Skermanella sp. TT6: one gene and its partner. Each later gene encodes a partner of the first gene's protein in a complex. Links are inferred from orthologs where the notes say so. Each region holds a gene or a part of one and is shown on either strand. Other genes may lie near its edges.

Region 1 (14,546 bases):
CGGATCGAGGTGATCGCGAAGCCCACCGACTGCAGCGCCCGCAGGGCCGACTCACGCCCCGAACCAGGACCCTTGACCTCGACCTCGAGGGTTTTCATGCCGTGCTCCTGAGCCTTGCGGCCGGCATCCTCGGCGGCGATCTGCGCCGCGTACGGGGTCGACTTCCGCGATCCCTTGAAGCCCTGGGCACCCGACGACGACCAGGCGATGGTGTTGCCCTGCGCGTCGGTGATGGTGATCATGGTGTTGTTGAACGAGGCGTTGACGTGAGCGACGCCCGAAGTGATGTTCTTGCGCTCGCGACGACGAAGGCGCGCGGAAGCGGCAGAAGGCTTGGCCATGGGTCCTGTCCGTCCTATCTCTTACTTCTTCTTGCCGGCGATCGGCTTGGCCGGACCCTTGCGGGTGCGCGCATTGGTATGCGTGCGCTGCCCGCGGACCGGCAGGCCCTTGCGGTGCCGCAGACCCCGGTAGCTGCCCAGGTCCATCAGGCGCTTGATGTTCATCGCCACCTGACGGCGCAGGTCGCCCTCGACGCGGTAGTCGCTGTCGATCACTTCGCGGATCTTCAGGATCTCGTCGTCGGTCAGCTCGTTGACACGGCGTTCAGCGGGGATGGCGACCTTGCCGCAGATCTCCTTGGCTTTGGAAGGTCCGATACCATGGATATAGGTCAGGCCGATCTCCACGCGCTTCTGCGCCGGGATATTGACGCCAGCAATACGCGCCACGCTCGTCTCCTTAACATTTGATCTGTGGCCCGTAAGGGGCCGTCCGTCTCGGTCACGGTCCTGACCAGCCGCGCCGAATCAGGACGAGTATACAGTTCTCGGTTCCCTAGGAACCAAGGAGCGCGGAGTATACTCGCCGCGCTCCTTGAGTCAACCGGTGTCTGTCTTGCAACCGTAATCGAAAGTCTGCGGAAGTCCTCAGGCTGCCTTGTCTTTCAGCAGCGCCTCGATCTGCCCGGTCACCTCGTCGATGTCGGCCATGCCGTCCACCGCCTCCAGAACCCCCCGCGCCTGATAATAGGGCAGGATCGGCGCCGTCTGCTTATGGTAGGCGGCAAGACGGGTGGTCACCGTCTCCGCGTTGTCGTCGGCCCGCCGGGAGAACTCCGTCGAGCCGCAGGCGTCGCAGACGCCTTCGACGGCAGGCTTCTGGAACGTATCGTGATAGCCCCGCCCGCACTTGGAGCAGGTGTAGCGGCCGGTGATCCGTTCCACCAGTGCTGCGTCGTCCACCTTCATCTCGATCACGTGGTCGAGCTTCAGCCCCTTCTCCTCCAGCATCCGGTCCAGGGCCTCGGCCTGGGGAACCGTACGCGGGAAGCCGTCGAGGATGAAGCCGGCCGCGCAGTCCGGCTGGGAGATACGGTCGGCGATCATCTCGATCATCAGTTCGTCCGGCATCAGCTTGCCGGCCGCCATGATTTCCTTGGCCTGCTGGCCCAGCGGCGCACCGCTGGCGACGACCGCCCGCAGCATGTCCCCGGTCGACAGCTGGACAAGTCCATGCCGATCCTCGAGACGCTTCGCCTGGGTCCCCTTGCCCGCCCCCGGCGGTCCCAGCAGTATCAAATTCATCCTCTCCTCCCCCGCAGCTTAGCCTTCTTGATCAGGCCTTCGTACTGATGCGCCAGCAGATGCGAATGGATCTGCGCGACGGTATCCATCGTGACGGTGACCACGATCAACAGGCTGGTGCCGCCAAAATAGAACGGGACGGCATACTGCGAAATCAGGATTTCGGGCAATAGGCAGACGACGGACAAATATGCCGCACCCACTACGGTCAGGCGGGTCAGGACATAGTCCAGATAGTCGGCCGTGTTCTTGCCCGGGCGGATGCCGGGGATGAAGCCGCCGTACTTCTTCAGATTGTCGGCCGTCTCGCTGGGATTGAAGACGATCGCCGTATAGAAGAAGCAGAAGAACACGATCAGCGCCACATACAGGATGATATACAGCGGCTGGCCATGGCCCAGGTAGGTCGTGATCGCGGTCAGCCACTCCGGTCCCTGCCCGCCCGAGAAGCCCGCGACGGTCAGCGGCAGCAGCAGCAGCGAACTGGCGAAGATCGGCGGGATCACGCCCGACGTGTTGAGCTTCAGCGGGAGGTGCGAGCTCTCGCCGCCGAACATCCGGTTGCCGACCTGGCGCTTCGGATACTGGACGATGATCCGGCGCTGGGCCCGCTCCATGAACACGATGAAGAAGATCACCCCCACCGCCATCAGCAGCAGGAAAATGATGAAGAAGGTCGACAGCGCGCCGGTGCGTCCCAGTTCCAGGGTGCCGGCGAGCGCTCTCGGCAGCTCCGCCACAATGCCGGCGAAGATGATCAGCGAGATGCCGTTGCCGACGCCGCGCGCCGTGATCTGCTCGCCCAGCCACATCAGGAAGATGGTGCCGCCGACCAGCGTGATGACGGTGGTGGCCAGGAAGAAGACGCCGGGGTTCTGCACGGCGGCGCCGGCCGAGCCGGTCATGCCCTGCAGGCCCACCGCCATGCCGTACGCCTGTACGGTGGCCAGCAGGACCGTCAGGTAACGGGTGTACTGGTTGAGCTTCTTGCGGCCGCTCTCCCCCTCCTTCTTCATCTGCTCGAGCGTCGGGGACACCGCCGTCATGAGCTGGATGATGATCGATGCCGAGATATACGGCATGATGTTGAGGGCGAAGATGGTCATCCGCGACAGGGCGCCGCCCGAGAACATGTTGAACATGTCCAGGATGCCGCCGGAGTTCTGGCGGAAGATGTCGGCCAGGATGTTGGGATCGATGCCCGGCAGCGGGATGTAGGTGCCGAGCCGATAGATGATCAGTGCCCCGAGGGTGAACCAGATCCGCTTCTTCAGCTCGGTAGCCTTCGCAAAGGCGCCAAAGTTGATATTGGCGGCGAGCTGTTCGGCCGCTGATGCCATATTCTATTCCTCGACGCTCACGTGCGAAGTATGTCGTAACAGGCATGGCCGGCGCCTCCCCAGAGACGCCGGCCAGTCGATCGCGGACCTTTATTCGGCCGCGGAAGCCTCTTCTGCCTTCTTCGGCACCGTGACTTCCACGGTACCGCCCAGGGCCTCGACCGCGGCGATGGCCGACGCCGAAGCGCCCGCCACCTTGAAGCTCGCCTTGGTCGTCAGCTCGCCCTTGGCCAGCAGGCGCACGCCGTCCCGGCTGTTCTGGGCGACGCCGGCCGCCACCAGGATTTCCCCGGTGATGGTCTGCGAGGCATCCAGCTTGCCGGACTCGATGGCCTGCTGGATCTTGCCCAGGTTCGCCACGGCATAGTCCTTGGCGAAGATGTTGGTGAAGCCGCGCTTCGGCAGGCGGCGATGCAGGGGCATCTGTCCGCCTTCGAAGCCCTTGATCGCGACGCCCGTACGCGAGGTCTGACCCTTCACGCCACGGCCGCCGGTCTTGCCCTTGCCCGAACCGATGCCGCGTCCGACGCGGATGCGGTTCTTGCGGGCGCCGGCATTGTCCCGGATCTCGTTGAGTTTCATGATCGTGTTATCCCCTCGCCCGTTCTCAGCCCTGGCTCTCGACGCGAACCAGATGCTGAACCTTGGCGATCATGCCGCGGACGGAAGGGGTGTCCTCCAGCTCCCGCGTGCGGTGCAGCTTGTTCAGCCCGAGACCGACGAGGGTCTCGCGCTGATCCTTCTTGCGACCGATCGGGCTGCCGATCTGCGTCACGATGACGGTGCTCTTGGTCTCGTCAGCCATGATCAGGCCTCCTTGATCTCGGTGCCGGTCGCGTCGCGACGGCCCAGGATATCGCTGACCCGGCGACCGCGGCGGGCGGCCACGGCCCGGGGGCTGACCACCTGCGCCAGGGCGTCGAAGGTCGCCTTGATCATGTTGTGCGGGTTCGAGGTGCCGATCGACTTCGTCACCACGTCCTGCACGCCCAGCGCCTCGAAGATCGCGCGCATCGGACCACCGGCGATGATGCCGGTACCGGTCGGAGCCGCCCGGAGGACGACCCGGCCGGCGCCGAAGTGACCATGCACGTCGTGGTGCAGGGTCCGGCCCTCGCGGAGCGGAACGCGGATCATGGTGCGCTTGGCCTGGTCGGTCGCCTTGCGGATCGCTTCCGGCACCTCGCGGGCCTTGCCCGATCCGACGCCGACGCGGCCCTTGGCGTCGCCCACGACCACCAGGGCCGCGAAGCCGAACCGCCGGCCACCCTTCACCACCTTGGCGACACGGTTGATGCCGACCAGCTTTTCTACCAGATCGCTCTCTTCGCGGTCGCCACCGCCCCGGTTCTGACGGTCCCGGTTGTCGCCGCCGCGCTGGTCGCGCTCGCCGCCTCTTTCATTGCGTGCCATATTCGGGTCCCCTTAGAACGACAGGCCGGCTTCACGCGCGGCGTCGGCAAGCGCCTTGACGCGCCCGTGGAAGAGATAGCCGCCGCGGTCGAAGACCACCTGCGTGACGCCGGCAGCCGTCGCCCGCTCGGCGATCAGCTTGCCGACCAGCTTGGCGGCTTCGATGTCGGCGCCGGTCTTCAGCTGCTCGCGCAGATCCTTGTCGATGGTCGACGCGGAAGCCAGGGTCTTGCCCTCGCTGTCGTCGATCACCTGGACGTAGATGTGCTTGCTGGACCGGAAAACCGACAGCCTGGGCCGGCCGCCCGCCTTCTTCCTGATCTGCGTACGCACCCGCATCTTGCGGCGTACGTTCAGTTCCCTTGACGTTTTCATCGGCCGTGCCCCTACTTCTTCTTGCCTTCCTTGCGCAGCAGAGTCTCCGTCGCGTACTTGATGCCCTTGCCCTTGTAGGGCTCCGGCTTCCGGAACTGACGGATTTCTGCGGCGACTTGGCCGACCTTCTGGCGGTCGGCCCCGGAAACGGAGATCGCGGTCGGACGCTCGGTCTTGATCGTGATCCCGGCGGGGATCGGATACGTCACGTCGTGCGAGTAGCCGAGCTGGAGAACCAGGTCGCTGCCCTGCACGGCGGCACGATAGCCGACGCCGTTGATTTCGAGGTTGACCGTGAAGCCCTCGCTGACGCCCTTGACCATGTTGGCCACGAGCGTGCGCGAGGTCGCCCACATCATCTTGCCGCGCTTGCTGTCCGCATGGCGCGGCTTGACGACGACCTTGCCGTCATCGAGCGAGGCCGCGATGTCATCGATCAGGGTCATGCTGAGCTGGCCCAGCTTGCCCTTGGCCGTCAGGGTCTGGCCGTTGACGGCGACGTCAACGCCAGCCGGGACCGGCACGGGGTGTTTACCAATTCGTGACATGGCTGCCTCTTAGAACACGCGGCAAAGCACTTCACCGCCGACATTGGCGGCGCGGGCTTCGTTGTCGGACATCACGCCCCGCGGGGTCGACAGGATCGAGATCCCGAGACCGTTGTAGACGCGCGGCAGGTCCTTGATCTTCGAGTAGACGCGGCGGCCGGGCTTGGACACGCGGCTGATGGTCTTTATGACCGGCTCGCCCTCGTGATACTTCAGCTCGATCCGGAGCTGCGCGATACCGGGGCGCAGTTCCTCCTGGAAATAGCCGCGGATGTAACCCTCGCGCTTCAGAACCTCCAGCACGCTCGCCCGCAGCTTGGATGCCGGGCTGTCGACGCTGGTCATGTGAGCCCGCTGACCATTGCGGATGCGGGTCAGCATATCGCCCAAAGGATCGCTCAAAGACATCTTTCCGATCCCCCCTTACCAGCTCGACTTCGTCATGCCCGGGATCTGGCCGTTGGAGGCCAGGTCGCGGAGCGTGATGCGCGAAAGCTTGAACTTGCGATAGAACGCGCGCGGACGACCGGTCATCTCGCAGCGGTTGCGGACGCGGGTCCGGCTCGAGTTGCGCGGCATCTCCGCGAGCTTGAGGCGGGCGGCGAACTGCTCTTCGGGCGTCAGAGCGGGGTCCTTGGCGATCGCCTTCAGCGCCGCGCGCTTGTTGGCGAACTGCTTGACCATGCGCTCACGGCGCTTGTTCTTCTGGATGGCACTCGTCTTGGCCATGGCTGTAACCTCCTGCCGCTCAGCTGACGAACGGCATGTCGAAGCCCTTGAGGAGCGCCTTGGCCTCCTTGTCGGTCTTCGCAGTCGTCACGATGATGATGTCCATGCCCCGGATCTCGTCGATCTTGTCGTAATCGATTTCCGGGAAGATGATCTGCTCCTTCAAGCCCATGGCGTAGTTGCCACGGCCGTCGAAGCTGTTGCCCGGCACGCCGCGGAAGTCGCGGACACGCGGCAGGGCAACCGTCACGAGACGGTCGAGGAACTCGTACATGCGCTCGCGACGCAGGGTCACCTTGCAGCCGATCGACATGCCTTCTCGCAGCTTGAACTGCGCGATCGACTTGCGGGCCTTGGTCACCACCGGCCGCTGGCCAGCGATCGCGGTCAGTTCGGCCACCGCCGAATTGACCTTCTTGCCGTCGGAGGTCGCCTCGCCAACACCCATGTTGATGACGATCTTCTCGATCCGCGGCACTTCCATGTCGTTGGCGTAGTTGAACTCAGCCTTCAACTTCGGGCGTACGACGTCGTCGTATTGCTTCTTCAGCCTGGTCGTCATGGTGGCGCTCACAGATCGATGACTTCGCCGGACCGCTTGGCGACGCGCACCTTGCGGCCATCCTCGAGGGTCTTGAACCCCACGCGGGTCGGCTTGTTGTCTTTGGGGTCGACATGGGCGACGTTGGAGACGTGGATGAACGCCTCGATCTCCAGGATACCGCCGGCGGAGGTCTGGGACTGGCGCTGGTGCTTCTTGACGATGTTCACGCCGCGCACCTTGACCCGGTTCTCCTTGGGAAGGACCTCGATCACCTCGCCGGTCTTACCCTTGTCCTTGCCGGCGATGACGACGACCTTGTCCTTCTTCCTGATCTTGGCTGCGGACATCACAGCACCTCCGGCGCGAGCGAGATGATCTTCATGAACTTCTTGCCGCGGAGCTCGCGGGTCACCGGCCCGAAGATACGGGTCCCGATGGGCTCGCCCTGCTTGTTGATCAGCACGGCGGCGTTGCGGTCGAAGCGGATGGAGCTGCCGTCGGTGCGCCGGATCTCCTTGGACGTGCGGACGATGACCGCACGGTGCACATCACCCTTCTTGACGCGTCCGCGCGGGATGGCCTCCTTGACCGAGACGACGATCACGTCGCCCACGGCGGCCACCTTGCGCTTGGACCCGCCAAGCACCTTGATGCACTGCACCCGGCGCGCGCCGCTGTTGTCGGCGACCTCCAGGTTGGTTTGCATCTGGATCATATGTCAGACCTCTTCAATCAGCCGGCGGAGGCGCCGGCGGCTGCCGCTGCTGCGGCGTCGGTAAGGACCATCCAGCGCTTGCGCTTCGAGATCGGGCGGCATTCCTCGATGAAGACCTGGTCGCCCGTCTTGAACTGGTTGGCCTCGTCATGGGCAGCGTAACGCTTCGACTGCCGGATGAACTTCTTGTACACGGGATGCATCACGCGGCGCTCGACGAGGACGATAATCGTCTTATCGCCCTTGTCGCTGACGACCGTGCCCTGCAAAACACGCCGGGGCATGGGTAAACTCCTACGACGCGGACGAGCGCACGCGCTCGCCCAGAATGGTCTTGATGCGCGCGATGTCGCGGCGCACCTGGCCGACGCGCGCGGTGTTCTCGAGCTGGCCCGAGGCCCGGCGGAAGCGCAGGTTGAACTGCTCCTTCTTCAGGGTCAGGAGCTGGTCGTTCAGCTCGTCGGCGGTCTTGGCGCGCAGATCGGTCGGCTTCGTCATTGATCCAACTCCTCGCCCAGGCGGGTGATGAACCGGGTCTTGATCGGCAGCTTGGCGGCGGCGAGCTCGAAAGCCCGCTTGGCCAAATCGCCGGGGACGCCGTCCAGTTCGAACATGATGCGGCCGGGATGGACGCGCGCCGCCCAGAACTCGGGCGAGCCCTTGCCCGAGCCCATGCGGACTTCGGCCGGCTTGGTCGAGACCGGAACGTCCGGGAAGATCCGGATCCAGACGCGGCCCTGACGCTTCATGTGACGGGTGATCGCGCGGCGGGCCGCCTCGATCTGGCGCGCGGTGATGCGCGCCGGCTCGATCGCCTTCAGGCCATAGGCGCCGAAGTTGAGCTGAGTCCCGCCCTTGGCGGTGCCGTGGATACGGCCCTTGTGTGCCTTGCGGTACTTCGTACGCTTAGGACTTAGCATGGCATGTGCCCTCTACTAGTATCCTGCCGTTCAGCGGTCGCCGCGATCGCCACGATCGCCGCGATCACCCCGGTGGTGGTCGCCGCGTTCGCCGCGCTCGGGCCGTCCGCTGGGACCGGCCTGTTGTTCACTGGCGCGCTTGTCCTGCGCCATCGGATCGTGCGCAAGGATTTCGCCCTTGAACACCCAGACCTTCACGCCGCAGGTACCGTACGTGGTCTTCGCGGTGGCGACACCGTAGTCCACGTCGGCACGCAGCGTGTGCAGCGGCACGCGCCCTTCGCGATACCACTCCATGCGCGCGATCTCCGCACCACCGAGGCGGCCGGAGCAGTTGATCCGGATGCCCTGGGCTCCCAGGCGCATCGCGGACTGCACGGCACGCTTCATGGCGCGGCGGAAAGCCACGCGGCGCTCCAGCTGGTTGGAGATGTTTTCGGCGATCAGCTTGGCGTCGATCTCCGGCTTGCGGATCTCGACGATGTTCAAGTTGACGTCCGAACCGGTCATCTTCGCCAGCTCGCCGCGAAGCTTCTCGATATCGGCACCCTTCTTGCCGATAACAACCCCCGGGCGCGCCGAATGGATGGTCACGCGGGCCTTTTTCGCAGGCCGCTCGATCACCACGCGGGATACCCCGGCCTGCTGAAGCCGGCCCTGGAGGAAACTACGCAGCTTCAGGTCGCTATGCAACAGGTCGGCGTAGTCCCGATCCGCATACCAGCGGCTATCCCAAGTGCGGTTGATGCCGAGCCGGAGCCCGACGGGATTGATCTTCTGACCCATGTTACTCGGCCTCCACCGCTTCTTCGCGCTCGCGCACGATCACGGTCAGATTGCTGAACGGCTTCTCGATCCGGGCGCCGCGACCGCGAGCCCGGGCGTGGAACCGCTTCATCACCAGCGCGCGGCCGACAGTGGCCTGGGCCACGTAGAGGCGGTCCACGTCGAGCTGGTGGTTGTTCTCCGCGTTGGCGATCGCCGACTGCAGGACCTTCTTGACCTCGTCGGCGACGCGCCGCTTGGAGAAGGTCAGGTCGGCCACGGCCGCCTGCGCGCTCTTGCCGCGGATCAGCTCGGCGACGAGGTTGAGCTTGCGGGCCGAGGAACGGATCATCTTGCCGAACGCCATCGCCTCGTTCTCGGCGATGCGAGGCGCATTCGCTGCCTTGCCCATGGCTACTTCCTCTTCGACTTCTTATCGGCCGCGTGGCCGTAATAGGTCCGGGTCGGAGAGAACTCGCCGAACTTGTGGCCGATCATGTTCTCGGTCACGAGGACGGGCAGGAACTTCTGACCATTGTGAACGCCGAAGGTCAAACCGACGAACTGGGGCAGGATGGTGGAGCGACGCGACCAGATCTTGATGATCTCGTTACGCCCGCTTGCCCGCGCCTTATCGGCCTTCTTCAGCAGGTAGCCGTCGATGAACGGCCCCTTCCAGACGCTGCGCGCCACGACGTAACTCCTTTACTTCGCATGACGGCGGCGCAGGATCTGGCCGTCCGTCTTCTTGTTGTTCCGCGTCTTCTTGCCCTTGGTCGGCTTGCCCCACGGGGTCACCGGATGGCGACCGCCGGAGGTCCGGCCTTCACCACCGCCGTGCGGGTGGTCGATCGGGTTCATGGCGACGCCACGGACCGCCGGGCGCTTGCCCAGCCAGCGATTGCGGCCGGCCTTGCCCAGGTTGATGTTGGACTGGTCCGGGTTGGACACAGCGCCGATCGTGGCGAGGCATTCGCCGCGCACGACGCGCAGCTCGCCCGACGCCAGCTTCAGCTGGGCGTAACCCTGGTCGCGGCCGACGAGCTGGACATAGGTGCCGGCCGAACGGGCCAGCTGTCCGCCCTTGCCCGCCTTCAGCTCCACATTGTGGACGATCGTGCCCACCGGGATGTTCTTCAGCGGCATCGCGTTGCCCGGCTTCACGTCCACGCGCTCGCCGGAGACGATGCTGTCACCCACCTTCAGGCGCTGCGGCGCCAGGATGTAGGCCAGCTCGCCGTCCTCGTAGCGGACCAGCGCGATGAACGCGGTGCGGTTCGGATCGTACTCCAGCCGCTCGACGACGGCCGGCTGATCGAACTTGCGCCGCTTGAAGTCGATCAGGCGGTAGCGGCGCTTGTGGCCGCCGCCGATCCGGCGCGCGGTGATGCGGCCGGTGTTGTTGCGGCCGCCGCTCTTGGTCAGGCCCTCGGTGAGGGACTTGACCGGCTTGCCCTTCCACAGCTCCGAACGGTCCACCAGCACGAGCTGGCGGAGCGACGGCGTGATGGGCCGGAAGTTCTTGAGTGCCATCGGTCAGTTCAGCCTTAGACGCCAGTGGTAACGTCGATCGTGTGGCCTTCGGCCAGGGTCACGACCGCTTTCTTGAAGTCCGAACGACGGCCCAAGATACCCTTGAAGCGCTTGGTCTTGCCCTTGGTGATCAGCGTGTTGACCGCCGTCACCTTGACCTTGAACAGCCCTTCCACCGCAGCCTTGATCTCCGGCTTGGTCGCGTCCATCGGAACCTTGAACGTGACCTGACGGTGTTCGGAACCCATCGTCGACTTCTCGGTGATGACGGGGGCGGTGATCAGATCGTACATCCGCTCCTGGCTCACCGAAGGTTTCGAGATCTTGCTCATTTCAGACGAGCCTCCAGCTGCTCGACAGCGTTGCGCGTCAGAACCAGCGTGTCGCGGCGCAGGATGTCGTAGACGTTGGCACCCTGCTCCGGCAGCACGTCGATCAACGGAACGTTCCTCGACGCACGCACGAAGTTCTCATCCAGGTTGGCGCCGTCGATGATCAGCGCCGAGGTCAGGCCGAGCTGCTTGAAGCGCTGGACCATCTCCCTGGTCTTGTGGCTGTCGGCCGTGGCGGCTTCCAGGACCACCAGCTTGCCCTCGGCCAGCTTGGTCGACAGCGCGGTCTTCAGGGCCAGCTTGCGGACCTTCTTGTTCAGGTCGTGGGCATGGCTGCGCACGACCGGACCGAAGATCGCGGCGCCGCCGCGGAACTGCGGCGACCGCAGCGAGCCCTGGCGGGCGCGGCCGGTGCCCTTCTGGCGATGCGGCTTCTTGGTCGTGCCGCTGATCTCGGAAACGCCCTTGGCCTTGTGGTTACCGGACCGCCGCTTGGCGAGCTGGTAGTTGACCATGCGGGACAGGAGATCGGTACGCAGCGGAACGCCGAACACCGCCTCATCGAGATCGATCTCGCCGACCTCTTCGTTGTTCAGATTCTTGACGGTCGTCTTCATGTCATTCACTCCGTCGGCTCGGCGCCGGTCTCGGCGGCAGGGGCCTCGGGTGCGGGAGCGGCGGCGGCGCCATCGGTCCGGACGCGAAGGGCGGCCGGGAACGGCAGGCCTTCCGGAGCCTTGCGCTTGACGGCATCGCGGACGAGCACCCAGCCACCCTCGGAACCCGGGACGGCGCCCTTGACCAGGATCAGGCCGCGGTCTTCGTCGACCTGGACGATCTTCAGGTTCTGGGTGGTGACCCGCTCGGAGCCGAGGTGACCGGCCATCTTCTTGTTCTTGAAGGTACGGCCGGGGTCCTGGCGGTTACCGGTCGAACCATGCGAACGGTGCGACACCGACACGCCGTGGGTCGCGCGCAGACCGCCGAAGTTCCACCGCTTCATGCCGCCGGCGAAGCCCTTGCCGATCGTCGTTCCGGTGACGTCCACGAGCTGGCCCGGGATGAAGTGGGCAGCCGAAATCTCGGCGCCGACCTCGATCAGGGCGTCGGCATCCACGCGGAACTCAACCACCTTGCGCTTGGGCTCCACCTTCGCCTTGGCGAAGTGGCCGCGCTGGGGCTTCGTGACGTTCTTGACCTTGGCGGTACCGGCGCCGAGCTGGACGGCGGTGTAGCCGTCGGTCTCCTCGGTGCGCACGGCGACAACCTGGCAGTTGTCGACCTTCAGCACAGTGACCGGCACATGTTCGCCCTCGTCCGTGAAGACGCGGGTCATGCCGAGTTTCTGCGCGATCAAACCGGATCGCATGGTTTAGTTCTCCTTACTAGGGACATCCTCAGGGGGAGAGGTCCCTTACCCCTATTCTTGAAGTACTTGTACTTAGAGCTTGATCTCGACGTCGACGCCGGCGGCGAGGTCGAGCTTCATCAGCGCGTCCACGGTCTGCGGGGTCGGGTCGACGATGTCGATCAGGCGCTTGTGCGTCCGGATCTCGAACTGCTCGCGCGACTTCTTGTCGATGTGCGGCGAGCGGTTGACCGTAAACTTCTCGATCTGCGTGGGCAGGGGGATCGGACCCCGAACCCGTGCGCCGGTCCGCTTGGCGGTGTTGACGATCTCGCTGGTCGACTGGTCGAGCACGCGATGGTCGAACGCCCGCAGGCGGATCCGGATATTCTGACTGTCCATCGTCTTCAAAACCCGTTTCTCTGCCGCTGAAGGGGCCGCTCCGGGGAGCAGCCCCTTTTCGTCGGCTAACTCGTTGCGCCCGTGGGGACCAACCCCACAGCGAACCCGAACCGATTTACTTGATGATGCTGGCGACGACGCCGGCGCCGACGGTGCGGCCGCCCTCGCGGATGGCGAAGCGGAGGCCTTCGTCCATGGCGATCGGGGCGATCAGGGTGACGGTCATGGCGACGTTGTCGCCGGGCATGACCATCTCGGTGCCTTCCGGCAGGGCCACCATGCCGGTCACGTCCGTGGTCCGGAAGTAGAACTGCGGACGGTAGTTGGTGAAGAACGGCGTGTGCCGGCCGCCCTCTTCCTTGGTCAGGATGTAGGCCTCGGCCTTGAACACGGTGTGCGGCGTGATCGAGCCGGGCTTGGCCAGCACCTGGCCGCGCTCGACGTCCTCGCGCTTGGTGCCGCGCAGCAGCGCCCCGATGTTGTCGCCCGCCTGGCCCTGGTCGAGCAGCTTGCGGAACATCTCGACGCCGGTCACGGTGGTCTTGACCGTGTTCTTCAGGCCGACGATCTCGATCTCCTCGCCGACCTTGACGATGCCGCGCTCGACGCGGCCGGTCACCACGGTGCCGCGGCCCGAGATCGAGAACACGTCCTCGATCGGCATCAGGAACGGACGGTCGACCGGGCGCTCCGGCTGCGGGATGTACTCGTCAACCGCCGCCATCAGCTTGAGCACGGCTTCCTTGCCGATCTCCGGGCTCTTGTCCTCCAGCGCCATCAGCGCCGAGCCGTGGACGATCGGGATGTCGTCGCCGGGGAAATCGTAGCTGCTCAGCAGCTCGCGCACTTCCAACTCGACCAGTTCCAGCAGCTCGGGGTCGTCGACCATGTCGACCTTGTTCAGGAACACCACGATCGCCGGGACGCCGACCTGCCGGGCCAGCAGGATGTGCTCGCGGGTCTGCGGCATCGGGCCGTCGGCCGCCGACACCACCAGGATCGCGCCGTCCATCTGCGCGGCACCCGTGATCATGTTCTTCACGTAGTCGGCGTGGCCCGGGCAATCGACGTGGGCATAGTGGCGGTTGGCCGTCTCGTACTCGACGTGCGCCGTCGAGATCGTGATGCCGCGGGCCTTCTCCTCCGGCGCCTTGTCGATCTGGTCGTACGCGGTGAACGTCGCACCGCCCGTCTCGGCCAGAACCTTGGTGATCGCCGCCGTCAACGAGGTCTTGCCGTGGTCGACGTGACCGATCGTGCCGATGTTGCAGTGCGGCTTGGTCCGCTCAAATTTCGCCTTCGCCATGGTCCTCAGTCTCCATAATCTGTCTTAGTCACCGGCAGTTCACTCGAGAGCCTTACGCCACCCTGGCGCGGACCTCATCGGCGATGGCCTGCGGCACCGGTTCGTAGTGGTCGAATTGCATCGTGTGATGCGCGCGGCCCTGGCTGATGGACCGCAGGATATTGGCGTATCCGAACAGGTTTGCAAGCGGAACCAGGGCGGTCACTGCCGCCGCGGCCCCGCGCTGGTCCACCTGCTCGATCCGTCCGCGACGGCTTCTCAGGTCGCCGATGACGCCGCCGGCGAAATCCGCCGGAGTGACGATGTCGACGCTCATGACCGGCTCCAGCAGCACCGGCTTCGCCTTGCCCATCGCGTCGCGAAACGCCGCCGCGCCGGCCAGTTCGAACGCCAGCGCGGAGCTGTCGATGTCGTGGCGCGCAGCGTCCAGCAGGCCCACCGCCACGTCGGCCACCGGAAAGCCTGCGACGATTCCCGCGTTCGCGGCCGCCTCGACGCCCTTCTCGACGGCCTGGACGAATTCCTTCGGCAGGGCGCCGGCGGCGACCCTGCTTTCGAAACGGACGCCGCCCGCCGAGGCGGCCGGCTCGACCGCCAGCCGCACGCGGGCGAACTGGCTGGCGTCCCCGACCTGCTTGCGGTGGGTGTGGTCCACCTCGGCCCGCTGCGAGACGGTCTCGCGATAGGCCA
Region 2 (14,910 bases), 3.6 Mb from region 1 along the record:
CTCCAGTCCAAGGTCGACAAGCTGCTGCGCCAGACCTACGCCAAGCTCGCGCCGGCGCAGAAGGTCCAGGTTGCACGCCACCCCAACCGGCCGCACTGCATGGACTATATCGACGGCTTGGTGGAGGACTTCACGCCGCTCGCGGGCGACCGCGGCTTCGCCGAGGACCGCGCCGTCATCGGCGGCATCGGGCGGTTCCGGGGCCGTTCCGTCATGGTGATCGGCCAGGAGAAGGGCCACGATACCGAAAGCCGCGTCCGGCACAATTTCGGCATGGCGAAGCCCGAAGGCTACCGCAAGGCGATCCGCCTGATGGAGCTTGCCGACCGCTTCAAGCTGCCGGTCATCACCCTGGTCGATACCGCGGGGGCCTATCCCGGCGTCGGCGCCGAGGAGCGGGGCCAGGCCGAGGCCATCGCCAAGTCGATCGACACCTGCCTGAGGCTGAAGGTGCCGATGGTCGCCACGGTGATCGGCGAGGGCGGCTCCGGCGGGGCCATCGCGCTGGCCGCCGCCGACCGGGTCATGATGCTTGAGCACGCAATCTATTCGGTCATCTCGCCGGAAGGCTGCGCCTCGATCCTGTGGCGGACCAACACGGCGGCGGCGGAAGCCGCGGCGGCGCTCAGGCTGACCGCCCAGGACCTGAAGGACCTCGGCGTGATCGACCGCGTGATCGCGGAGCCGATCGGCGGCGCCCACCGCGACCGGGACGAGATCATGACCGCCGTCGGCAACGCCATAGAGGACTGCCTGGACGAGCTCCGCGGCCTGGACGGCGGCGCCCTGCGCCTGAAGCGGCGCGACAAGTTCCTGGAAATGGGCCAGAAGGGCCTCTCCTGACGCGATGCCCGGGCTGGTGCTCGACCGTCGCCACCTGATCTCGGTAGCCGGGGTCGTCTTCGGGACGGCTCTGGCCTGGGGCGGCCTCGCGCTCTTCCGGCCCGGACCCGCGGCCGGCCCCGCCCCTGCGGCCGACGGGTTGGCCATTGCCGCCGGCTTGCTGGTCTGGCCGGCGCTCCTGCTGCTCCTGATGGTTCTCACGGTCGCCCTGGCCCGGTTCGCCACCGCCGCGTTCGATCCTCTGAAGGACCCGGAAAGCCGGTTCCAGCGGCGCGCCCAGCGGGCCCTGTCCAACTCGGTCGAGCAAACCGCGATCTTCGTGCCGGCGATGCTTTCCGCCGCGGCGCTGGCCGCTCCCGGCGATATCCGCCTCGCCGGCGTCGTGACCGGACTCTTCTGCGTGTCCCGCCTGTTGTTCTGGGTCGGATACCTGATCCATCCCTATCTGCGGGCACCGGGAATGATCATGACGCTCAACGTCAATGCCGCTATCGTCGGCTATGCGCTCTATCAGGTCCTGGGATAAGCGGGACCCCGCAGGCAAGGCGAACATAAGCAACGAACCGGAGGAAACGTCCCATGGATGCCGAAACCCTCAAGGCCGTCCAGGCACCCTTGAAGCAGCGGTACCGCGACGCGCCGGACAGCGCCGTCATCACCCTGAAGGCCGAAGGCACCGTCGGAGCCGAGGGCGTGACCTGCAAGGTCGATACCGGTCGGGCGCTGGTCGAGGCTGGTCTTCATCCCGCCGCGGGCGGCGACGGTATCGCGGCCTGCTCGGGCGACATGCTGCTGGAGGCGCTGGTCGCCTGCGCGGGCGTGACCCTGCGGGCGGTCGCCACCGCGCTGAACATCGATCTGCGCGGCGGCACGGTGCGGGCCGAAGGCGACCTGGACATGCGCGGCACCCTCGGCGTTTCGAAGGAGGCGCCGGTGGGCTTCCGCTCCATCCGCATGACCTTCGACCTGGATACCGACGCGGACGACGAAAAGCTCGCCAGCCTGCTCAAGCTGACGGAGCGGTATTGCGTGATCTACCAGACGCTGCGCAATCCGCCCGCCGCCGAAGCCAGGATCGTCCGGAGCAGCGGCGGCCAGAACTGATCCGCGGCCGTCCGGCAAGGGTTCCGCCCGTTCAATCACGGGGGCTTTCCCGGCAGAACTCTGCTTCCCTTTATCGTCATGACCGGGCTTGACCCACGGCTGTCCGGCACGATGATTGCTGATCAACCTCAAGCTGATGCTCAGGATATTTCATCTTCCCTTTATCGTCATGCCCGGACTTGATCCGGGCATCTCCAGCCACGGAGCCCCGGTGAGACCTGTGAGACGATGGCCGGATCAAGTCCAGGGCTGTCCGGCACGGTACTTGCTGATCAACCATTAAGAACATTTCTAGCGACTGTTTTCTCCTTCAGTTCGTCATCCGCGGGCTTGACCCGCGGATCTCAAGGCACGGAGGCTCCGATGCTTCCCGTGAACGATGGCCGGATCAAGTCCGGCCATGACGAAAATGGAGTAATCTTACCTGTGACTAACCCTTTCGCATCGCGAGCAATCGCTGTGCCGGACAGCCGTGGATCAAGTCCGGCCATGACGAAAAAGGGATAGTTCTACCTTGAGTTGAGGCTTGTGAGCAGTACGCGACAACCGTGCCGGACAGCCGTGGGCTTGACCCGGTCACCCACGCGCGATCTCCATCAAGCCGGCTTGCACGTGGATGCGCGGGTCAAGCCCGCGCATGAAGAAAAAGAGTCATCGCGTGCGGCGGCCAGGGCCGATCCGCGGCCACCCGGCCTACATGTTGATCTTCTTGTTGTCGCCGGGATGGGGCGGCTCGCCGGTGAGCTTGGCCTTCACGTAGCCATAGGCATGGACCATCGCGCTGGACGGGCTGTCCCAATATTCCGCCTTCGTCACATGGACTCGAAGCAGGGCGATGTTGGGATCGTCCTTGCCCTTGGGGAACCAGGTGGCGAGGGGCTCGCTCCAGAGCTCTTCGATCTTCTGCCGGTCGCGGACGAGCTGGGCGGTGCCGGAGATCGAGACGTAGTTCTGGTCGTCGGGATCGGCGTAGCTCAGATTGACTTCATGGTGCTGGTTGACTTCATCCACCTTGTGGGTGTCGGCACCGGTGAAGAACCAGAGGTCGCCATCGAATTCGGATTGCTGGGCGACCATCGGACGGCTGCGGAGGGTACCGTCATCATCGATGGTGGTCATCATCGTGAAGCGGATGTCCTTGATCATCCCCCAGAGCTTCTTGATGTCGTCTGAATTCTGGGCGCTGGTAGCCATCGTGGCTCTCTCCGTTCCAATTGAGTATCGCACTTCAACAGGAGGAGAGCCGCGGTGTTCCCGACATGCGCCATGCGCCATGCGGCGGCGGATCAGAGCATCAGCGTGGGGAACGCCAGCAGCACGCCCAGCGCCGCGATCCCCAGCAGGGCGGTGGCGCAGTGGCCGTAATCGCCCGCCAGGGGCGGCAATGTGAACTCGACGCCGGCCCGCTTCAGCGCCTGCCGGGCGTACTTCTCCGGCTCCGGGCAGCGTACGCCGTCGATCCGGAACTTGGTCAGCATGTCGGAGAGGTCCTGGACGGCGGCCTCGCCGGGCAGGGTCATCAGCCGGCGGGCGGTCGAGACGGGCTCGCGGCCGCAGGCCTCCAGGGCGGAGCGCAGCGTGACAGGCCGGTTCGTGACGCGGGAGTTACCGATCCGGTGGGCGAGGAGCTTGCCGATGACGTCTTCGGACTGACGGGAAACTCCGGAAACACACGGGAAGAACGCGCGCATGAACCTGACCTCCGCTTGGGTGCATATGACCTATGGCGGAGATTGTGCGGCGCACAGACCGGTGCGACGTTGATCCATGTCAAGTTTTTGGAAAATCGTCGCAGGGGTCTTCAGTTACATTTTAGACTGTATGTCCAGACCGCCGGGGCGCACCGCTTGAAGCGCCCCGGTAATATCCGGCTGTTCAGGCGACCCGCCCGTGGCAGTGCTTGTACTTCTTGCCGGACCCGCAGGGGCACAGGGAATTGCGCGGCGTACGCGGGTCGATCTCGGCTTCGGAGCCGACCGACGCGGGCGCCACGCGCCGTACCATCCCGTCCGGCAGGGCCGCGTCGGCCGGAAGGGCCTCGGCGGCGGCAAGCGCGGGATCCTGGCGTGACTCGACGCCCTCGAACGGCGGCGGCTCCATGTCCTCGGGGTGGTTCACCCGCATCTCGACGTACGACAGCACGGTGGTGACCGTCTCGCGCAGGTGCGACAGCATCCCCTCGAACAGCTCGAAGGCTTCCCGCTTGTACTCGTTCAGCGGGTCGCGCTGGGCATATGCCCGCAGGTTGATGCCCTGGCGCAGATGGTCCAGGTGCAGCAGGTGCTCCTTCCAGGCCTGGTCGAGCAGCTGGAGCAGCAGGCTCTTCTCGGCCGCCCGCATCAGTTCGGGACCGTAATTGGCCGCCTTCTGCGCCATCTTCTCGTCGGAGGCGCGGCGCACCCGGTCCTCGATCTCCGCCTCCGCGATGCCTTCTTCCTTGGCCCAGTCATGGACCGGCAGGTCCAGGTTCAGGACCCGGCGGATCTCCTCGTGCAGGCCGTCGATGTTCCATTGCTCGGCATAGGCGTTCGCCGGGATGGCCTTCTTGACCATCTCCTCGATCACCTCGTGGCGCATGTCCTCGATGGTGCCGCCGATCTCCGGCGCGTCCATGATCTCGCGGCGCTGCTCGTAGACGACCTTCCGCTGGTCGTTCATCACGTTGTCGTACTTGAGCAGGTTCTTGCGGATCTCGAAGTTGTGCGCCTCGACCTTCTGCTGCGCCTTCTCCAGGGCCTTGTTGATCCAGCTGTGGACGATCGCCTCGCCTTCCTTCAGGCCCAGGCGCTGGAGCATGCCGTCCATGCGCTCGGACCCGAAGATCCGCATCAGGTCGTCGTCCAGGCTGAGGAAGAACTTGGAGGCGCCGGGGTCGCCCTGGCGGCCCGACCGGCCGCGCAGCTGGTTGTCGATGCGCCGGCTCTCGTGCCGCTCGGTGCCGATCACGAACAGGCCGCCGGCCTCCTTCACGATCTCCTTGTCGCGCGCGATCTCGGCCTGGATCGCGGCCGCGCGGCGCTCGCGCTCGGCCGGATCCTGGATGTCGGCCAGCTCCACCGCCAGGCGCATTTCCAGGTTGCCGCCGAGCTGGATGTCGGTGCCGCGGCCCGCCATGTTGGTGGCGATCGTCACGGCGCCGGGCCGGCCGGCCTGGGCGATGATCTGGGCTTCCTGCTCGTGGTAGCGGGCGTTCAGCACCGCATGCGGGATCTTCTTCTTCTTCAGAAGGTCGGACAGCACCTCCGACTTCTCGATCGACACGGTGCCGACCAGGATCGGCTGCCTGCGCTCCCGGCATTCCTCGACCAGGATCGCGATGGCGTCGAACTTCTCGCGGCCGGTGCGGTAGACCTCGTCGTCGAAATCCTTGCGCTGGACCGCGACGTTGGTCGGCATCTCGACCACTTCCAGGCCGTAGATCTCGGCGAACTCGTTCGCCTCGGTCATGGCGGTGCCGGTCATGCCGGACAGGCGCGGATAGAGGCGGAAATAGTTCTGGAAGGTGATCGAGGCCAGCGTCTGGTTCTCGCGCTGGATCGTCACGCCCTCCTTGGCCTCCAGCGCCTGGTGAAGGCCCTCGGAATAGCGCCGGCCCTCCATCATGCGGCCGGTGAACTCGTCGATGATGATGACCTTGTCATCCTTGACGATATAGTCCTTGTCCCGCTGGAACAGGGTGTGCGCCCGCAGGGCTTGGTTGGCGTGGTGGACCAGGCTGACGTTCTGTATGTCGTAGAGGTTGCCTTCCGTCAGCAGCCCCATCTCGCGCAGGGTCTGCTCGACCTTCTCCGTGCCGGCCTCGGTCAGGCTGACGGCCCGCACCTTCTCGTCCTTCTCGTAGTCCTCCGCGGACAGGTGCGGGATCACCCGGTTGACCGCGATATAGAGCTCGGAGCTGTCGGTCGAGGGGCCGGAGATGATCAGCGGCGTGCGCGCCTCGTCGATCAGGATGCTGTCGACCTCGTCGACGATCGCGAAGTTGAACGGCCGCTGGACCATGTCCTCCAGCCGGAACTTCATGTTGTCGCGCAGGTAGTCGAAGCCGAACTCGTTGTTGGTGCCGTAGGTGATGTCGGCGGCGTAGGCCATCTTGCGCTCGAAATCGTCCAGCCCGTGGACGATGCAGCCGACCGAAAGTCCCAGGAAGCCGTAGATCTTGCCCATCCAGCCGCTGTCGCGCCGGGCCAGGTAGTCGTTGACGGTGACGACGTGGACGCCCTTGCCGGCGATCGCGTTGAGATAGACCGGGAGCGTGGCGACCAGCGTCTTGCCTTCGCCGGTCCGCATCTCCGCGATCTTGCCCTGGTGCAGGACGATGCCGCCCATCAGCTGGACGTCGAAATGGCGCTGCCCCAGGACGCGCTTGGCCGCCTCGCGCACGGTGGCGAAGGCGTCGGGCAGGATGTCGTCCAGCGTCTCGCCCTTTTCGAGGCGCTCGCGCAGCCAGTCGGTGCGCATCCGGAGTTCGTCGTCCGACAGGCCGGCTACCTTCGGCTCCAGGGCGTTGATGACCTCGACCTGCCGCAGCAGCGCCTTCACGGTGCGATCATTCGCGGTGCCGAAAAGTTTACGGGCAATAGCACCGAACATTGAAACCTCGGGTTAGAGCAAAGAACGGTTTGAGCAAGAAACGGCTGGCGCACGATCCAGGGCGCCCGCTCGGCATCGGCCCGGGCATGGCACGGCCTTGACATAAGAGTGCGCGCAATGCCTGTCAACAAGCCTGCGGCTGCACCACCCTTGCGCCCGGAGCCATGCGCCCGGCGGCACCCGCGGCCTTCGGCAGGTGCGGCAAGCGTCTTAAGCGATCGTTAAGCCGTGTGGGACAAAGATAAGCCCGCGGAGAGGCTTTTCCAACCGCGCAGTAGGCGCAGGCAGCCGCTCCCCCGTCGTTATTGGCCCTTAGAAGGAGGCAGCCGATGGTCGGCATGATGGAAGTCCTGGCCCAAGCTCTGCCCGCGGGCCTCAAGCGCACCGTTCCCGGGCCGGCCCAGCCCCCGGTTCCCGCCAGGTCGGACGCTCCCGCGCGCCGGGATGCCGTTCCGGAGGCGGCTTCCAGGGCGTCCCGGAGCGACGATGTCCCGGGCGCCGCACCCGAGGCCGGCGCCGAAGCCAGGACGAATTCCGGAAGCGTCAAGGTCGAGCTCTCCGCGACGGCCATGCGGCTCTCCCAGGTCGTCAGCGAGAATTCCCGCCTCGCGCGGACCCCCCTGTCGGTCGGACGCGCCCGCGATCCCGAGCGGCCGCTGGACGCCATCCTGGACAAGGTGCGCGAGGACCTGATCAAGGTGTTCCGCATGTTCGGCCATTCCGCGGAGGAAAGCCAGAAGGCGGCCGAGGCGGTCGCCGGCAAGGCGCGGGAGGCGGCGGCCCGCGGCCCGGCGCCCGCGCGCTCGCCCGAGCCGGGGCAGGCTTCGACCAGCGTCTCGCTGGTCTTCCAGTCGGTCAACCTGAAGATCTCCAGCGAGTCCGGCAAGGTCGAGGCGTCGATCGAGATGGTCCGCCTGGACGCCGGCATGACGACCGGGGCCGCCCTCGCCGTCGGGCTGCTGGGCGGCGGCCAGGGCGACGCCGGCGCAGGCGGTGGTGGCGGCGGCGGGGGCGGCGGCGGCATCCGGCAGGTCGATCCGCTGGTGCTGGACCTGGACGGCAACGGCATCGACTTGACCACGGCGGAGACCGGCGTCCTGTTCGACATCGACGGCGACGGCGCGCGCGACCGGACCGCCTGGGTCGCGGGCAAGGACGCGTTCCTGGCGCTCGACCGCAACGGCAACGGCAGGATAGACGACGGCCGCGAGCTGTTCGGGGAGCAGAACGGCGCCTCCAGCGGGTTCGCCGAGCTTGCCCGCTTCGACCAGGACGGCAACGGCGTCATCGATGCACGCGACGCCGTGTTCAACTCGCTGATCCTGCTGCGCGGCGACGGCAGCATGTCGCGCCTGAAGGACGAGGGCATCTCCGAGATCCGGCTGGACCTCGCCATCCGGGTCGATCAGCGCCTGACCGGCGGCACCCTGGTCGGCCAGAGCGAGTTCGGCCGGGTCGACGGCCGCCGGGGCATGCTCGGCGACCTGCTGCTCGACGTGAAGATCTGATCCGGAGCCCGGCGCAGCCGCATGCAAATGTGTCATGCGGCTGTCATCCTCCTGCAATCCGGTGCGCCTAACGTCCGCGAACTTTTCTGAATGCGGAGATCCACCGGAATGCGCGCAAGCCTGCTCCCGATATCGGCCCTCATGATCGGCGCGCTGGCCGCCGTCCCCCTTCCCGCCGCCGCCCAGGCGCCCTCCGTGACCGTCCGGGCATATTCGAGCAGCGATCCGATCCTGACCCTGCGCAAGGTCGCCTTCGAGGGCGGCAAGACCCTGGACCTCTCCGTCGGGATCGGCAGCGGCGCGTTCCGCGGCAAGGGGGATCCCGCCGACATCTTCCACACGGTCAGCGACCGCGGTCCCAACTTCACCTGCGGCGACGCCGAAGGCATCGCCGGGGTCAAGGGCGAGCTGATCTGCGGCGACGTGAAGCGGGGCCGCATCTACCCGGTGCCGGAGTACAGCCCCTCGATCTACCGCATCCAGGTCCTGGGCGACGGGACCTTCCGCGTGCTCGACAGCATCTCGCTCAAGGATGCCCGGGGCAACCCGGTGGACGGCATGCTCAACCCGCTGACCGTCGCCTCGACCGAGCAGCCGCTGGACGCCAAGGGCGCCAGGCTGAAGCAGAACCCGGACGCCGTGGACGCGGAAGGCATCGTCCGACTGTCCGACGGCAGCTTCTGGATCGGCGACGAGAACGGGCCTTCCATCCTGCACGCCGCTCCCGACGGCCGCATCCAGGTCCGCCACGTCCCGGCCGGGACCGAGAAGGATTATGCCGGCGCCGGGTACGAGGTGAAGGGCACGCTGCCGGCCCTCCTGGCCAGGCGGGCGCTGAACCGCGGCATCGAGTCCATGGCGGTCTCCGAGGACGAGAAGTTCCTGTATTTCGTCCTGCAGAACCCGCTGGCCAATCCGGACAACGATACCTACGCCGACGCCGCCAACGCCCGGCTGTTCAAGCTGGACCGCGCGACCATGCAGGTCGCGGGGGAGTATGTCTACGTGATGGAGCCGACCTCGGCCTATCGGGGCGAGGAGAAGAAGAAGCAGAACACCGTGCGCATCAGCGAGCTGATGCACCTCTCCGGCGACGACCTGCTGATCCTGGAGCGGACGGAGCGGACCACCAAGATCTTCCGCATCGCCCTGGCCGGCGCCACCGACATCAAGGGCGGCAAGTGGGACGACGCGGCCACGGCCCCCTCGCTGGAGCAGGCCGACCTCGCCAGGGAAGGCATCGTGCCGGCCGCCAAGGCCCTGGTGCTCGACACCGCGGCCCATCCCGGGATCCCGCCCAAGGTCGAGGGCATGGCCCTTTTCGGCGACGGCGCGCTGATGCTGATCAACGACGACGATTTCGGCATCGAAGGCAAGCGCACCGCGGTCGTCAAGGTGACCGGACTCGGCCTGGACGCCCCCGGCGCAGGCAAATAAGGCGGCCGTCCGGACGATCCATGGCGGCGCTGTGGCGGGGTTCGGGCAATTGCCGGACCCCGGCAGTCCCGCCTTGCAAGCCGCCCCAAGCCGTGCTTAATCGCTGCGAAAGGGAAAAAGTGCGTGCGACTGCGGATTGCTGGCGCATGTCGCCGCGCCCGTCATTCCGCTGAATAAGGAACTTCTCATGCTCGCACGAGTCCTCCGCGTAGCCGCCGTCTCGCTGGCGCTCGGCGGTGCCGGCTTCGCCGCCCTGGCCCAGACCGGCACGACTCCTCCGGCGGATGCCGGCACCGGCGCCGGCGAGGATCCGGTGGTTGCCAAGGTCAACGGGGCCGAGATCAAGCGCTCCGAGGTCATGCGCACGATCGCGTCGCTGCCGCCGCAGGTGCAGCAGATGCCGGTGCAGATGATCTTCCCCGCCGTGATCGACCAGATCATCAACGGCAAGCTGGTGGCCGAGGCCGGCTACAAGAACAACGTGCAGAACGATCCGGAAGTGGCGGAGCGGATGAAGCGCGCCGAGGAGCGCATCGTCCAGGAGCTCTATCTGACCCAGGAAGTCCAGAAGCGCATCACCGCGGAGCGCCTCCAGGAAGCCTACAACCAGTTCAAGCAGGAGAACCCGCCGCAGGACGAGGTCAAGGCCAGCCACATCCTGGTCGAGTCCGAGGACGCCGCCAAGGCGATCATCGCCGACCTCAAGAAGGGCGGCGATTTCGCCAAGATCGCGGGCGAGAAGTCGACCGACAAGGCCGCGGCCCAGCAGGGGGGCGACCTCGGCTTCTTCACCAAGGACCAGATGGTCGAGCCGTTCGCCAACGCCGCCTTCGCCATGAAGCCGGGCGACGTCAGCGAGACCCCCGTCCAGACCCAGTTCGGCTGGCACGTCATCAAGGTCGTCGAGCGCCGCCAGAGCACCCCGCCGACCTTCGAGGAAGTTCAGGAGCAGCTCCGCAGCCAGGTTTCGGAACAGGTGATCGGCGAGCTGGTCGAGGACCTGCGCAGCGACGCCAGGGTCGAGCGCTTCCAGATGGACGGCTCGCCGATGCCCGAGCAGCCCGCCGCCACGCCCGGTTCCGCCGCCCCGGGCGCCGCCCCGGCGCCCAGGCCGTAACTTACCGACACTTCCACGACCCGAAAGCCACGACCACCATGGCACCGACCATCTCTCCCCTTGCACCCGGCGACTTCCCTTGGATGCCGGCAATATCCGGTGTCCGGCTGGCCACGACCAATTGCGGCATCCGCTACAAGGGCCGCGACGACCTGATGGTCGCCCTGCTCGACGCCGGCACGACGGTGGCCGGCGTGGTCACGCGGTCGCTGACCGCCTCGGCGCCGGTCCACTGGTGCAAGAAGAACCTGGCGGGTGGCAGCGCCCGGGCGATCGTGGTGAATTCGGGCAATTCCAACGCCTTCACCGGCAAGGCCGGCGAGGCGTTCGTCCAGGCCACGGTGGATGCGGCGGCCGCGCTCGCGGGCTGCGAGCCCGGCGAGGTGTTCGTCGCCTCCACCGGCGTGATCGGCCAGCCGATCCCGGCCGACGCCATCGCCCGGCACCTGCCGGGGCTGGCCAATTCCTTCGACGCCAACGGCTGGTTCCCGGCCGCCAAGGCGATCATGACGACCGACACCTTCGCCAAGGGCGTCACCCGCACGGCCAGGATCGGCGATACCACGGTGACCCTCAACGGCTTCGCCAAGGGCTCCGGGATGATCGCGCCCGACATGGCGACCATGCTGGGCTTCGTCTTCACCGACGCGGCGATCGCCGCCCCGGTCCTCCAGAAGCTGCTGGCGGAGGCCAACGAGCAGTCGTTCAACTGCATCACGGTGGACGGCGACACCTCGACCAGCGACACCGTGCTGCTGTGCGCCACCGGCCGGGCCGGCAACAAGCCGGTCACCAAGGCCGGCGACAAGTCGCTGGCCGACTTCAAGGCCCAGCTCAACGCGCTGATGGTCGACCTCGCCCAGCAGATCGTCCGCGACGGCGAGGGGGCGACCAAATTCGTCACCGTCCGGGTCGAGGGTGCCGCGTCGGACAAGGCGGCCAAGCGGATCGCGCTGAGCATCGCCAATTCCCCCCTGGTCAAGACCGCCATCGCCGGCGAGGACGCCAACTGGGGCCGCATCGTCATGGCGGTCGGCAAGGCGGGCGAGAAGGCCGACCGCGACAAGCTGCGGATCTCCGCCGGCGGCGTGCTGATCGCGGCCGACGGCATGGAGGTGCCCGGCTACGACGAGACGCCCGTCGTCGAGCACATGAAGGGCCGCTACATCGACTTCCTGGTCGAGCTGGGCATCGGGTCGGGCGCCGCGACGGTCTGGACCTGCGACCTGACCCACGGCTACATCGACATCAACGGCAGCTACCGGAGCTGAGCCGAAGGTGACGCTTCTTCCGGGTGGATCCCCATGAACTGCTTCGACCCCGACTCGACTCCGGAGCCCGGCAAGCCGGTGCTTCTGGTGGTCGCGGTGGCCCTGGTCGATCCGGACGGCCGCGTCCTCCTGGCCCAGCGGCCGGAGGGCAAGTCGCTCGCCGGCCTGTGGGAGTTCCCCGGGGGCAAGGTCCATGAGGGGGAGAGCCCGGAATACGCGCTGGTCCGCGAATTGCGGGAAGAGCTGGGGATCGAGACGGCGGGAAGCTGCCTCGCCCCCTTCACCTTCGCCTCGCACCGCTACGAGAGCTTCCACCTGCTGATGCCGCTCTATGTCTGCCGCGTCTGGCAGGGCACGGTCGCCCCGCTGGAAGGCCAGTCCCTGGCCTGGGTGCGGCCCAACGACATGGGCAAATACCCCATGCCCCCGGCCGACAAGCCCCTGGTCGCGATGCTGCGGGACCTGCTGTAGGATACGGCGTTTCATCCGCACAAGGTGCTCTTGGTTTGTAGGAGATCACGATGGGCATCAACGCGCGATACAGCGATGCCAGGACCGAGCTGACCGAGCGTGTGACCTTCAGCCGGGAGGAGGCGGAGCGCGCCTTGAGGAACAGGATCCGCGAAGGCGACCTGTCGGTCATCGATTATCTGACGAAGCACAAGGGCTACCGGGAAGAGCACGCGCAGGCTCTCGAACCGAAGTTCCGCGCCGCGATCTGCGGGGCCGAAGCGCCATAATCCCTGTATGGGAGAAGGGCGTCCGGGCGGCATAGCCCATCGACCCGCCGGGTCCGATCGGCTAAGTTCCCGCCTCCCGTGTCCACAGAAGCGCCCGATCCCATCATGACCGCCAAAGTCGGCAACCCTCTCTTCCGCGACATGCCCACCACCGTGTTCGAGGTGATGTCGCAACTGGCCCTCAAGCATCGGGCTATCAATCTGGGGCAGGGGTTTCCCGACGACCGCGGCCCGGCCGACGTGCTCCGGGCGGCGGCCGACGCGCTGCTGGACGGCTACAACCAGTACCCCTCCATGATGGGAACGCCGGAGCTTCGCCAGGCCGTCGCCGCCCACGCCCGCCGGTTCTACGGGCTGGAGGTGGACTGGGCGCGCGAGGTCCTGGTGACCTCCGGCGCCACCGAGGCGCTGGGCGCCTGCCTGCTGGGGCTGATCGAGCCGGGCGACGAGGTCGTCCTGTTCGAGCCGATGTACGACAGCTACCTGCCCATCGTCCGGCTGGCCGGCGGCATTCCCCGCATCGTGACGCTCAAGGCGCCGGACTGGAGCTTCACCCGCGAGGACCTGGAGCGGGTGTTCGGCCCGAAGACCAAGGCGCTGGTGCTCAACAACCCGCTGAACCCCGTCGGCAAGGTCTATTCCCGCGCCGAGCTGGAGCTGATCGGCGAGTTCATGCGGCGCTTCGACGCCTACGCGGTCTGCGACGAGGTGTACGAGCACCTGGTCTTCGACGGCGCCCGCCACATCCCGCTGATCACGATCCCGGGGCTGCGCGACCGCTGCCTGCGGGTCGGCTCCGCCGGCAAGACCTTCTCGCTGACCGGGTGGAAGATCGGCTACGTGACGGGGGTGCCGGAGCTGCTCCAGCCCGTCGCCAAGGCCCACCAGTTCATGACCTTCACGACCGCGCCCAACCTCCAGGCCGGGGTCGCCTATGGCTTGGCCAAGGAGGAGGCTTATTTCACCGGACTCGCCGCGTCGATGCAGGCCAAGCGCGACCGGCTGGCCGCCGGCCTGCGCGAGGCCGGGCTGTCGGTGCTGCACAGCGGCGGCACCTATTTCCTGATCGCCGACATCTCCTCCACCGGATTCGACGGCGACGACGTGGCCTTCTGCCTGAAGCTGACGGAAGAGGCCGGCGTCACCGCGATCCCGGTCAGCGCCTTCTTCGCCGAAAGCCCGGTGCGCAATTTCATCCGGTTCTGCTTCTGCAAGCAGGATGCGCTGCTCGACGAGGCCGTCGCCCGGCTCAAGCGCTATTTCTGAGGCGCATTTGAATGATTTGCGCCATAATCCGGCGCCATGATCCAGCAGGTGCCGCACGGCGCCTGCTGGTTATTTTTGTCGGCTTCGGGGTTTGTCGTTTCATGCGCATACTGCGTCCGTTCGGGCTCGCTCTCGCCATGGCCCTTGGGTGTCCGGCGGCCGCTCCGGCACAGCAACCCGCACCGGACCCGGTCCCGGAACCTGCTGCCTTCGGTGTCGCCGGGGTCGAGATCCTGGCGGAGCGCGACGTTCCCCAGGCCTGCTTCACCTTCACCCGCCCGCTGGGGAAATCCTCCCGGACCGACTACGCCGCGCAGGTCGAGGTCGAGCCGCCCGTGCACGTCGCCGCGGTCGCCCGCGGCGCCACCCTCTGCCTGGAAGGACTGGAGCACGGCGCCGTATACGGCGTGACGCTGAAGCAGGGGCTGCCGGGAGCCGACGGGGCGGCGCTGGGGGAAGCCGCGCGCTTCGACGTGGCGGTGCCGGACCGCAAGCCCATGCTGGCCTTCCGGGGCGCCGGCTACGTCCTGCCCCAGGTCGGCGCCGAGGGGCTGCCGCTGCGCACCGTCAACGTCGCGCGCGCCCGGCTCCAGGTGCTGCGCATCGAGGACCGGTCCCTGGTCGAGCAGATCCATTACGGCCGGATCAGCCAGGCCCTGACCGAGCTGGACGTCGGCGGCATCGTGGAGCGGAGCGGCACCCAGGTCTGGCAGGGCGAGATGGCGACCGGCGACCGGCGGAACCAGGCCGTCGTCACGCCCTTCCCGGTGGAGGCTGTCGTCGGCGCCTCGGTCGGCGCGCTGAAGCCGGGCGTCTATCTCGCCGTCGCGGGCAACGCCGACCGGGAGGGCGAGTCGTGGGAGGCCAAGGCCACCCAGTGGTTCGTCGTCTCCGACCTGGGGCTGACCACCTTCGCGGGGGAGGACGGGCTGCTGGTGTTCGCCCGCAGCCTGACCACCGCCGAGCCCGTGCCGGGGGTCGAGCTCCGCCTGCTGGCGCGCAGCAACGCCGAGCTGGGCAAGCTCGCGACCGGG

The links.
Region 2: the proteins of secY (region 1) and secA are in contact, whole or in part, in a crystal structure (PDB 3DIN), measured with the Thermotoga maritima proteins. The link is inferred for Skermanella sp. TT6 from one-to-one orthologs. Residues at the interface, in WP_004081795.1 of Thermotoga maritima: Glu108, Gly109, Glu110, Glu111, Ala236, Glu237, Arg238, Arg239, Ile240, Thr241, Ile242, Gln243, Tyr244, Ala245, Arg246, Arg247, Val248, Thr249, Gly250, Arg251, Arg252, Val253, Tyr254, Gly256, Ala257, Ser258, Thr259, Tyr260, Leu261, Pro262; in WP_004082002.1 of Thermotoga maritima: Glu261, Ala262, Arg263, Lys300, Ala301, Arg302, Thr303, Ile304, Ile305, Leu323, Tyr324, Asp325, Pro326, Val329, Ser330, Tyr333, Ile336, Lys340, Phe345, Val349, Glu363, Phe364, Tyr374, Ser375, Gly376, Gly377, Glu393, Ile395, Thr482, Ser483.

What each region holds. Positions count from the first base shown.
Region 1 is NZ_CP067420.1:4,297,657-4,312,202, forward strand. Bases 755-3,644 are described here. They hold secY (preprotein translocase subunit SecY), read right to left. Parts: upstream 2,927-3,644; coding sequence 1,583-2,926; downstream 755-1,582. Other genes in these bases: IGS68_RS20000 (adenylate kinase), read right to left, coding at 930-1,586; rplO (50S ribosomal protein L15), read right to left, coding at 3,017-3,508; rpmD (50S ribosomal protein L30), read right to left, coding at 3,534-3,644. Outside these bases: rpsK (30S ribosomal protein S11), read right to left, coding at 1-341; rpsM (30S ribosomal protein S13), read right to left, coding at 363-731; more of rpmD, read right to left, coding at 3,645-3,731; rpsE (30S ribosomal protein S5), read right to left, coding at 3,734-4,339; rplR (50S ribosomal protein L18), read right to left, coding at 4,352-4,714; rplF (50S ribosomal protein L6), read right to left, coding at 4,726-5,262; rpsH (30S ribosomal protein S8), read right to left, coding at 5,272-5,670; rpsN (30S ribosomal protein S14), read right to left, coding at 5,686-5,991; rplE (50S ribosomal protein L5), read right to left, coding at 6,011-6,553; rplX (50S ribosomal protein L24), read right to left, coding at 6,562-6,882; rplN (50S ribosomal protein L14), read right to left, coding at 6,882-7,250; rpsQ (30S ribosomal protein S17), read right to left, coding at 7,268-7,534; rpmC (50S ribosomal protein L29), read right to left, coding at 7,545-7,748; rplP (50S ribosomal protein L16), read right to left, coding at 7,745-8,170; rpsC (30S ribosomal protein S3), read right to left, coding at 8,201-8,956; rplV (50S ribosomal protein L22), read right to left, coding at 8,958-9,347; and 8 more genes. UniProt on the Escherichia coli protein: The central subunit of the protein translocation channel SecYEG. Consists of two halves formed by TMs 1-5 and 6-10.
Region 2 is NZ_CP067420.1:703,218-718,127, forward strand. Bases 3,623-6,876 are described here. They hold secA (preprotein translocase subunit SecA), read right to left. Parts: upstream 6,538-6,876; coding sequence 3,823-6,537; downstream 3,623-3,822. Other genes in these bases: IGS68_RS03285 (hypothetical protein), read right to left, coding at 3,623-3,638; IGS68_RS03295 (EF-hand domain-containing protein), read left to right, coding at 6,867-6,876. Also shown: IGS68_RS03265 (acetyl-CoA carboxylase carboxyltransferase subunit alpha), read left to right, coding at 1-843; IGS68_RS03270 (MAPEG family protein), read left to right, coding at 860-1,369; IGS68_RS03275 (OsmC family protein), read left to right, coding at 1,423-1,947; IGS68_RS03280 (pyridoxamine 5'-phosphate oxidase family protein), read right to left, coding at 2,641-3,141; more of IGS68_RS03285, read right to left, coding at 3,234-3,622; more of IGS68_RS03295, read left to right, coding at 6,877-8,045; IGS68_RS03300 (esterase-like activity of phytase family protein), read left to right, coding at 8,154-9,482; IGS68_RS03305 (peptidylprolyl isomerase), read left to right, coding at 9,670-10,599; bifunctional glutamate N-acetyltransferase/amino-acid acetyltransferase ArgJ, read left to right, coding at 10,638-11,870; IGS68_RS03315 ((deoxy)nucleoside triphosphate pyrophosphohydrolase), read left to right, coding at 11,904-12,341; IGS68_RS03320 (hypothetical protein), read left to right, coding at 12,392-12,610; IGS68_RS03325 (aminotransferase), read left to right, coding at 12,716-13,876; IGS68_RS36130 (alpha-2-macroglobulin family protein), read left to right, coding at 13,978-14,910. UniProt on the Escherichia coli protein: Required for protein export, interacts with the SecYEG preprotein conducting channel.